DNA from 3 places in the Mesorhizobium sp. M0923 genome. Region 2 is predicted to be linked to each of the others. Evidence: riboswitches for the same ligand, from Rfam matches in the RefSeq annotation. Region 2 holds a riboswitch; each other region holds the start of a gene.
What was found. A riboswitch is a leader RNA that binds a small molecule or an ion and turns the genes downstream of it on or off. The one in region 2 is predicted to bind cobalamin.

Region 1: it holds a riboswitch for cobalamin, as region 2 does, so the genes downstream of both, NKH89_RS18625 (ABC transporter ATP-binding protein) here and NKH89_RS00030 (DUF1636 family protein) in region 2, are expected to answer to the same signal.
Region 3: it holds a riboswitch for cobalamin, as region 2 does, so the genes downstream of both, metE (5-methyltetrahydropteroyltriglutamate--homocysteine S-methyltransferase) here and NKH89_RS00030 (DUF1636 family protein) in region 2, are expected to answer to the same signal.

The regions. Positions count from the first base shown of each region.
Region 1 covers NZ_JAMYNW010000010.1:91,827-95,097, reverse strand. Annotated here, with positions in the region: gene NKH89_RS18635 (FecCD family ABC transporter permease) at 1-272, opposite strand, end outside; partial or broken gene NKH89_RS18630 (ABC transporter substrate-binding protein) at 302-1,245, opposite strand; gene NKH89_RS18625 (ABC transporter ATP-binding protein) at 1,242-2,060, opposite strand; cobalamin riboswitch at 2,153-2,356, opposite strand; gene NKH89_RS18620 (GyrI-like domain-containing protein) at 2,651-3,271, shown strand, end outside.
Region 2 covers NZ_JAMYNW010000001.1:6,030-9,300, reverse strand. Annotated here, with positions in the region: gene NKH89_RS00035 (winged helix-turn-helix domain-containing protein) at 265-1,464, shown strand; cobalamin riboswitch at 1,494-1,697, shown strand; gene NKH89_RS00030 (DUF1636 family protein) at 1,736-2,170, shown strand; gene cobW (cobalamin biosynthesis protein CobW) at 2,167-3,219, shown strand; gene NKH89_RS00020 (cobaltochelatase subunit CobN) at 3,238-3,271, shown strand, end outside.
Region 3 covers NZ_JAMYNW010000036.1:10,948-14,218, reverse strand. Annotated here, with positions in the region: gene metE (5-methyltetrahydropteroyltriglutamate--homocysteine S-methyltransferase) at 1-1,670, opposite strand, end outside; cobalamin riboswitch at 1,766-1,966, opposite strand; gene NKH89_RS33760 (hypothetical protein) at 2,522-2,767, shown strand; gene NKH89_RS33755 (helix-turn-helix transcriptional regulator) at 3,064-3,271, opposite strand, start outside.

The DNA.
Region 1 (3,271 bases), on a different contig from region 2:
TCTGCGAGGTCGTTGCGCGTTACCGTCTGCAGCAGCGCGCCGATGACGCCCAGCCCGGCGCCGACACAGATGGCCATAATCGTGCGCGGTAGCCTAAGATCGAGGACGATCTTGGCAATCGGGATCTTGCCGGCCGGACCGGACACGATGTCTCCGTCCAGCCCGGCGGCATGTCCGAGCGCAGCAATCACGTCGCTCAACGCGATGACCGTCGATCCATAGGCAATCGACAGCAGAGCAAGAGCGGCAATCGCTGCTGCTCCTGCTGTCATCGCCAATTCGAACGCTCTCTGGCGCAAGCTCAGAAAGCTTCCGGGTGCATCGCCCTGGCGATCTTGCCGATCGCCTCGATGTTGGCAGGCCCAGGCGTCAGTTCGGCATAGCGCAGCGCAATGAAGTGCTCATTTTTGACCGCCTCAGTCTCCTTCATCGCCGGATGAGCTTTCAGGAAATCGAGCAGTTTTCTGTAGCCGCCGTCCTGGTAGTCGAGCAGGATAAGAAATTGCGGATTGCGGGCCGCCACCGTCTCCCAATCCGTATTGCCCCAGCTCGTCGGCATGTCGGCCATGATGTTGTCGCCGCCGGCTGCGGCGATCATGGCGCTGGGGATCGCGAACTTGCCTGATGTGAAGGGTTTGTCTTCGCCGGAGTCGTAAAGAAACACACGCGTTCCCGTGCGGTCGCCGATCTTTGCCGTGATATCGGCGAGCTGCGCCTTCCAGTTCGAAACAAGCTTTCCCGCCTCCGCCTCCTTGCCAAAAATCTTGCCCAGCTTTTCGACATCACCATAGAGCAGGTCCATCGAGGCTGCGGGGCGGTTCTGGTCGAGATGGACGCAACTTTCCGTCAGCACCAGCGTCTTGATACCGTGCGGGGCCAGCGTATCGGGCGTCACCTCGCCGCCAGGCTTCATGCCGTAATACCAGCCGGCGAAGAAGAAATCGGGCTCGACGGCGACGAGGTTTTCGAGGGTCGGGTATTTCGGCGCGAGTTCCGGGATCGCGCCCTGCTCGGCCTTGAATTCCGGACCGACCTTATACCATCCGGTGATGCCGGTCAGGCCGACGATCGATGGTTGCAGCCCCAGCGCGAAGGCCATCTCCGCCATGTTCAGATCTTGGATGACGGCGCGCTTCGGCGCGGCGTCGAACGTCAGCGGCGTGCCGCAGCTATCAACGGTTACCGGAAAACGAAGGCGGTCTGGGCAAGTAGGAGGGAGGCAAAAGACAGTACGAGGCGTTTCACGGATGTTGCTCCTTGGTCAAATCGGGATGTGAAGAGGCGCGGTTCGGAACGTCGAAGACCGTGAGTTCGCGGTCTTCGGTGGGATGGCGCAGCCAAAGCACGTCAACGCCGAAAATCTCGCGGATCAACTTCTTGGTCAGCGCCTCGCGCGGACTGGCAAGTGCCTGCAGGCGGGCCTCGTTCATCACCGCGACCCTGGTGGCAAATGGCGTGACAAGCGACAGATCATGAAGCACCGCCACGACGGTCATGCCAAACTGCGATACGAGTTCGAGAAGGTCGCTGCGGGCGCGCGGATCGAGATGATTGGTCGGTTCATCGAGGAACAGGATTTTGGGCTCCTGGGCGATGGCGCGCGCCAACTGGGCGCGTTGCCGCTCGCCACCGGATAGCGAGCCGATCGTGCGGCCGAGCAGCGGCAGCAGGCCGGTTCTGCGAAGTGCTTCAATGACGATGTCGCGTTGCTCGCTCCTCCGTCGCAAGCCGGCATGCGGGACGCGCCCAAGCTCGACGTAGTCGATCACGGCAAGCCGCGGATCAGGCTGGTCGGTCTGGCCAACGACCGCCATGTGCAGTGCCCGCTCGGCGGCCGAAAACCTCTCCAGCCGGCGTCCGGAAAATCTCACATCTCCCGCGCTTGGCCGCAGCGTACCGCATAGCATGCGCAGCAGCGTCGTCTTGCCGGCGCCGTTGGGGCCGATGATGGCGAGGCGGTCGCCCGGCGCTATCGAAAGGCTCACCGCGCTGACCAGGCACCGGGCATTCGTCGTCGCGCTCAGTTCACACGCTTCAAGAAGAGGCTGGGAGGCGTCCAACTTACCGTCACTTTCTCAATGGCGACGGAAGGAAGCTGGACGGACCGGCCGACAAGACCGATGTCCACGTCTCCTCCCGGCACACCCCGTCCGGTCAACTCATGCTGATGGCAGGTCTCCTGGCTCGCGGGTCTTTGCGCCATCCTGCCTTCCCAGCCTTGCCGGCCAGTGGCACTTCGGATTTTGCTAACCGCTTACAGTTGCGGGGGCAGCCACGGCCTCGATCCGAAGATCTCACCGTGTTCCCTTTTCACCCCTTGCCTTTCGACTCGGGGACCATCAGTCAGCCACCCTAGTTTTCCGCCAATCACAGCGCAATAAGTCTTGTCAGAAGGAGCCGTATAGACCTCGTGATGTAATAACATTACATTTAAAAGGACGTTTGCCCGCTTCCTGTCAAGCCTTTTCGCGCGACGCCTGCGACTTGCCGACGACCGTCGCTCTCGATTTGCGCAGTGCGCAATTTCGATCAAACTGCCTCCGCCAGGAAGCGGCACCATAATCTTGCCAATATAAGACATGGCCAATGTAAAGACTGGGCCATGTAAAGACTGGGCCAATGCGGAGACTGGGCCAATGCGAGGTGCCAAATGAATCCGACCGAGAAGGCGCTGTGGTTCGTCGAAAGCCATCTGCCCGAAGCAGTCTCGCTGGACGATGTCGCCACGAGCAGCGGGGTGTCGCGCTTTCATGTGACGCGGGCTTTCGGCGCGGCTACCGGCCGTTCGGTGATGAGCTACGTCCGTTCTCGCCGACTGACCGAAGCGGCGCGCAAGCTTGGCGCCGGCGCACCCGACATCCTCTCGGTCGCGCTCGACGCCGGCTATGCCTCGCATGAGGCCTTCACCCGCGCCTTCCGCGACCAGTTCGGCACCACGCCGGAACTGGTACGCGCACAAGGCTCGCTCGACAACCTCGATCTTGTGGAGCCGATCCTGATGGACCAGTCCTTTCTCGCCACTCTCGAACCACCGCGTTTTGAGACCAGCCGGCCGTTTCTCATCGCCGGTCTCGGCGAGCGCTACAGCTGCGAAACCAGCGCCGGCATCCCGATGCAGTGGCAGCGGTTCGGCCCCTATATTGGCAACATTCCTGGCGAGATCGGCGACGTCGCCTATGGCGTCTGCGTCAACGGCGACGACGCCGGCAATTTCGACTACATCGCTGGCGTCGAAGTGTCCGATTTTTCGGACCTGCCGAGGGAGTTTTGG
Region 2 (3,271 bases):
TAACCACTGAACCGTTTTAAGGGGGCTCTATGCTGCAACGCGGCGAGGGTTAGCGCAGCGCTTTCGGCGAAGCAAGTCAAACCTTGTTCAAATCGCGGTGCTGGACGGCATATCCGGGAAAACTGGTCCGATCCGCTCCTGTTTGATTTCCTTCACTTTTCACTCCACTTTTCTCTCCTGACATAGATGCCGCCAAAACCTTGCTAGCATGGGGCGGAATCGCAGGTCATTTTCTCTGTCTAACATCGTCCGGATACCGCCTTCATGAAAGAAAAAATCTCGCTTGCCCTGGCCCGTCGCATTGCGCTTGCGGCACAGGGATTCAATGACCCGCGCCCCAGCGGCACGCCTGACCGCCGGCATCTGGCCCGGGTGCTTGCACGTACCGGCCTGCTGCAGATCGATTCCGTCAGCGCCGTGGTTCGCGCCCATTATATGCCGCTCTATTCGCGGCTTGGCCCCTACAAGCTGGCGCTGCTCGACGACGCCGCGGTGACACGCAAGCGCATGGTCTTCGAATATTGGGCGCATGAAGCCTCGTTCTTGCCCGTCGAGACCTATCCGCTGATGCGCTGGCGCATGCGGCGGGCCGAGCGCGGCGAGGAAATGTACAGCGGACTGGCAAAATGGGGCCGCGAGCACGCCGCCTACATTGAGGACATCTATCGCGAGGTCGCTGAACGAGGCCCGATCGCGGCGTCGGCTTTCGAAGGCCAGAAGGGCTCGGGCGGCTGGTGGGGCTGGAGCCATGCCAAGCATGCCTTCGAATGGCTGTTCTGGGCGGGCCGCATCACCACGGCGCACCGGCGTGGTTTCGAGCGGTTCTACGATCTGCCGGAGCGCGTGCTGCCGCCAACGGTACTCGCTTTGCCAGTTCCGTCCCCCGCGGACGCCCACCGCGAACTGCTGCGCATCTCCGCCCGCGCCCATGGCGTCGCCACGGCGGGCGATCTGCGCGACTATTTCCGCCTCTCGCCCGCCGACATCAAGGGCCGCATCGAGGAACTGGTCGAGGCTGGCGACCTGTTGCCGGTGAGCGTCGAAGGCTGGAGCAAAACAGCCTATCTCCACAAGGACGCCCGTTTGCCGCGCAGGATCGAGGCGCGCGCCTTGCTTGCGCCGTTCGATCCCGTCGTCTTCGAGCGGTCGCGCACCGAGCGGTTGTTCGACTTCCACTACCGCATCGAGATCTACACGCCGGCCGAAAAGCGCCAGTATGGCTATTATGTGCTGCCGTTCCTGCTCGGCGACAGCATCGTCGGGCGCGTCGACCTCAGGGCCGACCGCCCGGCCGGCGTATTGCGCGTCCATGCCGCCTATTCGGAGCCCGGCGCCCCGCCGCAAACTGCCGCCGCCCTTTTCGAGGAATTGAAGCAGATGCAGGGTTGGCTCGGGCTCGAGCGCATCGAGGTGACGGCTGCCGGCGACCTCGGCCAGCCGCTCGCAGATATCGCCGCGTCATAGACGTGCGTTGACACGACTGCCTTCACAAGCCTAAATCCGTTCCAGACGGTCCCCTGCCCGCAACGGCAAGGGCCAAGAGGGAATGCGGTGCGAAATCTCGATTTCAAATCCGCGGCTGTCCCCGCAACTGTAAGCGACGAGCCAAGGCCGAAAACCACTGGGATATTCCCGGGAAGGCGGCACCCAGGCGATGACCCGCGAGCCAGGAGACCTGCCGTCTAGGACATAAGAATCCGATCGCCTGGCGGGTTTTCCGGGCAAGGAGCCTGATTTGGAACGCGACAACAGTTTTCCGGCTGAGACAGCGGATTTATTGTCCGGCCATGGTGATTCCCCGGCCGGCGTTACCGTCATCGTCTGCTCGTCCTGCCGTGACGAGACCGGTTCGGACGCTTATCCCCGCGCCGGCGAACTGCTCGCCGAGCACACGCGCCGCGCCGCTTCCAGCGAAAACATTAAAATCCGCACCGTCGAATGCCTCGGCAATTGCAAGCGCCGGCTCAGCGCCGCGATGCTGCGCGACGGCTGCTGGAGCTATGTCTTCGGCGACCTGACCACGACCAGCGGCACCGATCTGGTGACGGGGGCAAAGCTGTTCGCTACTTCGACGGACGGCCTCATTCCGTGGCGCGGCCGTCCCGATTGCCTGAAGCGCGGCTTGGTTGCCCGCATCCCTCCCCTCGACCTTTTGAAGGACTTGATATGACTTCCCCAGATTCGGCCGCCAACGTTTCGCGCGTCCCCTGCACCGTCGTCACCGGCTTTCTCGGCGCCGGCAAGACGACGCTGATCCGCCATTTGCTCGAAAACGCCAAAGGCAAGCGCCTGGCCATCATCGTCAACGAGTTCGGCGATATCGGCATCGACGGCGAGATCCTGAAGGGCTGCGGCATCGACACTTGCCCCGAGGAAAACATCGTCGAGCTGGCCAATGGCTGCATCTGCTGCACTGTCGCCGACGACTTTGTCCCCGCGCTCGACCAGATCCTGTCGCTGACGCCGAAGGTCGACCACATCCTGATCGAGACGTCCGGGCTGGCCCTGCCCAAGCCGCTGGTCCAGGCCTTCCAGTGGCCGTCGGTGAAAAGCCGCGTCACGGTCGATGGCGTCATCGCCGTCGTCGACGGGCCGGCGCTGGCTGATGGCCGCGTTGCCAACGACATGGACGCCCTGCAGGCGCAGCGCGCGCAGGACGAGACGCTCGACCATGACGATCCTGTCGAGGAGGTGTTCGAAGACCAGCTCGCTTGTGCCGACCTGATCATCCTGTCGAAGAGCGACCTGCTGGACGCAGCCGGCGCGGCGCGCGCCAATGCCGTCATCGGCAAGCATGTTGCGCGGGCGGTGAAGATCGTGCCGACCTCGCAAGGCAAGGTCGATCCGTCGGTGCTGCTCGGCCTTGGTCTCGCCGTCGAGGACGACATCGAGAACCGCAAGACCCATCACGACGACGAGCTCGACCACGAACATGACGACTTTGACTCGTTCGTCATCGACATTGCGTCGGTGTCCGATCCGGACGAGCTGGCACAACGCGTCGCCACGGCGGCGGAGGAAGAAAACGTATTGCGCGTCAAGGGTTTCGTCGACGTCGGCGGCAAGCCGATGCGGCTCTTGCTGCAGGCCGTCGGTCCGCGCGTCAACCACTATTACGACCGCGCCTGGACCGCTGAAGACGATCGCCGCTCGCGCCTCGTCGTCATCGGCCTGAAAGGGCTGAACCGCCCGGCGATCGAGCGTATCCTCGCCGGCTGATCCCAGGTACGAGCCGCGATGCACATCCTCACCACCACATCCGCCTCGCTCG
Region 3 (3,271 bases), on a different contig from region 2:
TTGGGCCTCGATACGTCGCCGAAGATGATGGGGGGGCGCACGTAACGCGACCCATAGCTCTGCACCCACGCATGCTGGGTGAAGGCGAAGCCGGACAGCTGCTCGCCGAAATGCTGTACCATGTCGTTTCGTTCGAACTCACCGTGCACCAGCACGTCCAGCCCGATCTCTTCCTGCCAGCGAATTGCAGCCTCGATCTCCTTCTTCAGGAAGGTCTCGTAGTCGACATAGCTCAGCTGGCCCTTCGCATGAGCGGCCCGCGCCCTGCGTACCTGCGGCGTCTGCGGGAAGGACCCGATGGTCGTCGTCGGGAACGGCGGCAGCCCGAGCGTGCCGGCCTGGACTCTGGAGCGCTCGGCAAAAGCGCTCTCTCGTCGCTTCATGCTGTCGTCAATGCTGGCGATCCGCCCCTCAACCAGCGGGTCATGGATCTTCGTGGATGTCACGCGAGTGGCGGCAGCCTCGGCAGACGCTTTCAACGCGCCTGCCACCGCATCCCTGCCTTGGGACAGGGCCCGGGCAAGCAACACCAACTCGTCGGTCTTCTGGGCCGCGAAGGCGAGCCACGACCTGATGTCCGCGTCGAGTTCCGTCTCCATGCGGAGGTCGATCGGCACATGCAGCATCGAGCAAGAAGGCGCGATCTCGACGCGGTCCAAGGGCCAGCCGGCGACGATCGGTTTGATGCGGTCGAGAATGGCGGGCAGGTTCGCACGCCAGACGTTGCGGCCATCGATCAAGCCAAGCGAGAGCACCAGATCCTTCGGTGCGAGCCGACCCACCGTTTCCAGCTGCTCGGGAGCGCGCACGAGATCAATATGCAGCCCGGCCAGGGGCAGAGAAACCGCGGTTTCGAGATTGTCTCCCAGCGGCCCGAAATAGGTAGCCAGCATGATCTTCAGCTCGGGCGCGGCTTTCGACAGCTGGCCATAGGCGAATTCGAACGCAGCTCGTTCGTTCGGGTTCAGATCGAGGACAAGCGCTGGCTCATCGATCTGCACCCAGTCGGCTCCAGACAGCTTCAGCCTCTGCAGGAGTTGCTCGTAGACGGGCAGCAGCCGCGGCAGGAGCGCGATGGGATCGAATCCTTCGGCAGGCGATTTCGCCAGCTTGAGGAAGGTGATCGGTCCAAGGATGACTGGGCGTGTGTGAACGCCGAGAGCTTTAGCCTCGAGGAAGTAGTCGACCGGTTTCGTCGACGAGAGGGCGAACGTCTGATCATCGTCGAGTTCCGGCACAATGTAGTGATAGTTGGTGTCAAACCACTTGGTCATTTCCATCGCGGTTACATCAGGCCGATGAGCCGCCTGCTGGTGACCAGCGTGTCCACAATCCTCCGTCTGACCCTGGTTGCCCCGCGCCATTGCGAAGTAGATGTCAAGTGGGACCTCGCCGCTATTCCAGCCGTAACGGGATGGAACGGCGCCGACCATGGCTGCGGTGTCGAGCACATGGTCGTAGAGCGAGAAGTCGTTCGACGGGATTTTCGACACGCCGCGATCGTGCTGCTCCTCCCAACTAGCGGCACGGAGCGCCTTCGCCGTCGTGAGAAGGTCGGCGGCGGAAGATTTTCCGGACCAGTAACTTTCAAGCGCGAGTTTCAGTTCTCGCCGACGACCGAAGCGGGGCACGCCGAGCGTTGCTACAGGAATTTGCTGAGAGACAGTCATGCCAGACCCCGATGGTTGGGGCGTCGGTGACAAGGAAGGCGCTAGCAGGCCGGCACGAACGCCAGGCTGCAGCGGCCACCGAGACACCCCGCCCGTGGACGTAATTCGCCGTGGCAGGTCTCCTGGCTCGCGGGGTCATAGCCTCTACCCGTCTTCCCAAGGCTATTCGCCTCAGTGACATGAGTGGGGTTGGCTCGCCGCTAACAGTTGCGGGGGCAGCGCCGGCATCGCACCGGCTTCCCTCTTAGCTCCGCTGCGGCAGCGCCGTACGGAGAACCACGACGCGGGAGACAATTACAGCAGTTCGCTTCTTTGTCAACGCCGCATAAAGAAATGTTTATGTCGTTATGTTAAATTTCCGTTGGCATGTTGCAAAGGTCGCCTCGAAAGCGAAAACTGTGGAAGCCTTGAGCGGCCGGTAAATCAAACCAATGACGCACGGCGCCCTTGTCCAGGAGGATAGGAGTTCGTCGGCTGCCGGCAGCAAACATACCGGCAAGCGCCGTGGTGCTGCTTAGCGCATCATGCGAACCACCTCGGCGTCGAACTTCGGCTCCGAGGTTCCGACCGCTTCGTTGGTGATCTGCTCGCGACCATATTCGGCTCAATGGCGAGGCTGTTGCCCATGTGGAAGCTGTTGGCCGTGATGCCCTCGGTGATATGACACAACGATTTCGGGGGGAGCACACCGAGGCCAGGCGCAGCGGCGTGTTGCGAAGTGATCGAGGCCAATGTCTCGAACTGCTTGTTCGCAGCCCACCGGCTCAAGGTAACCCGGCTCAAACCACCGGGCCAGCTCAAGTCCTGTCCAAATGAGGCCTGAGCGGCAAATCATCGTGCACGCGCACGGTTTGGCGTTCGATCTTGTGATGCGTCTTGGGCGGACAATCGCCACGGTGCAGCGCGCAGAGGCGGTCCCCAATTGGGAAGCCGAGGGCGGTGAGGGCAAGCCAGCGCCACAGGCGGAAGGGGACTTGGACCTGTTTGCCCTGCTGGACCACAAGTTCGCGACACAGGGCCTCACCAAGAGTGATTATGCGCGGGACCTCGCCAACTTCATCAAAAGCAGCGGGCAGTCAAAGTTCGGCGCCGATTGACATGGAGATAGCCATAGCGGCGGACCGGAATACAACCGGGTGCAGGCGGCCAAGCTCGTCCACAAGATGGCGTCGGGCACACACCGGCGATGGGAGAGCGGACCGTGGAGTGCAGGAACTTCACGCCTATCCACGCTCCCGTGGACGTGTCCTGCGGCACATCGGCAGCGATATTGAGGAGGCAGTTTAGCTTCTGGTCGAGCACTCTTAGCTGCCACTACCTACGCTTAACGTCATTTCGTACTGAAAACGCACCACGCAAGGTCGAGATGTAACATCGCCCTTCGTGGATGGTTCTAAGCTTCCTCGGGCGCGGTCAATCTGTGATAACGGTCGCTTGGAACCTCCATCACCGCGACGCGATCAAGGTTGGCGTATCGCGCTCGGTAGTAACCTTCTTCCTCCACTTCGGCGAAACTACACTGGGGAACGTCAAAGGTCGCAGCTTCCAATCCGAAGAAAGTCGTAGCGGTTTCTTCATCCAAGAAGTTCCACTCATCTTCT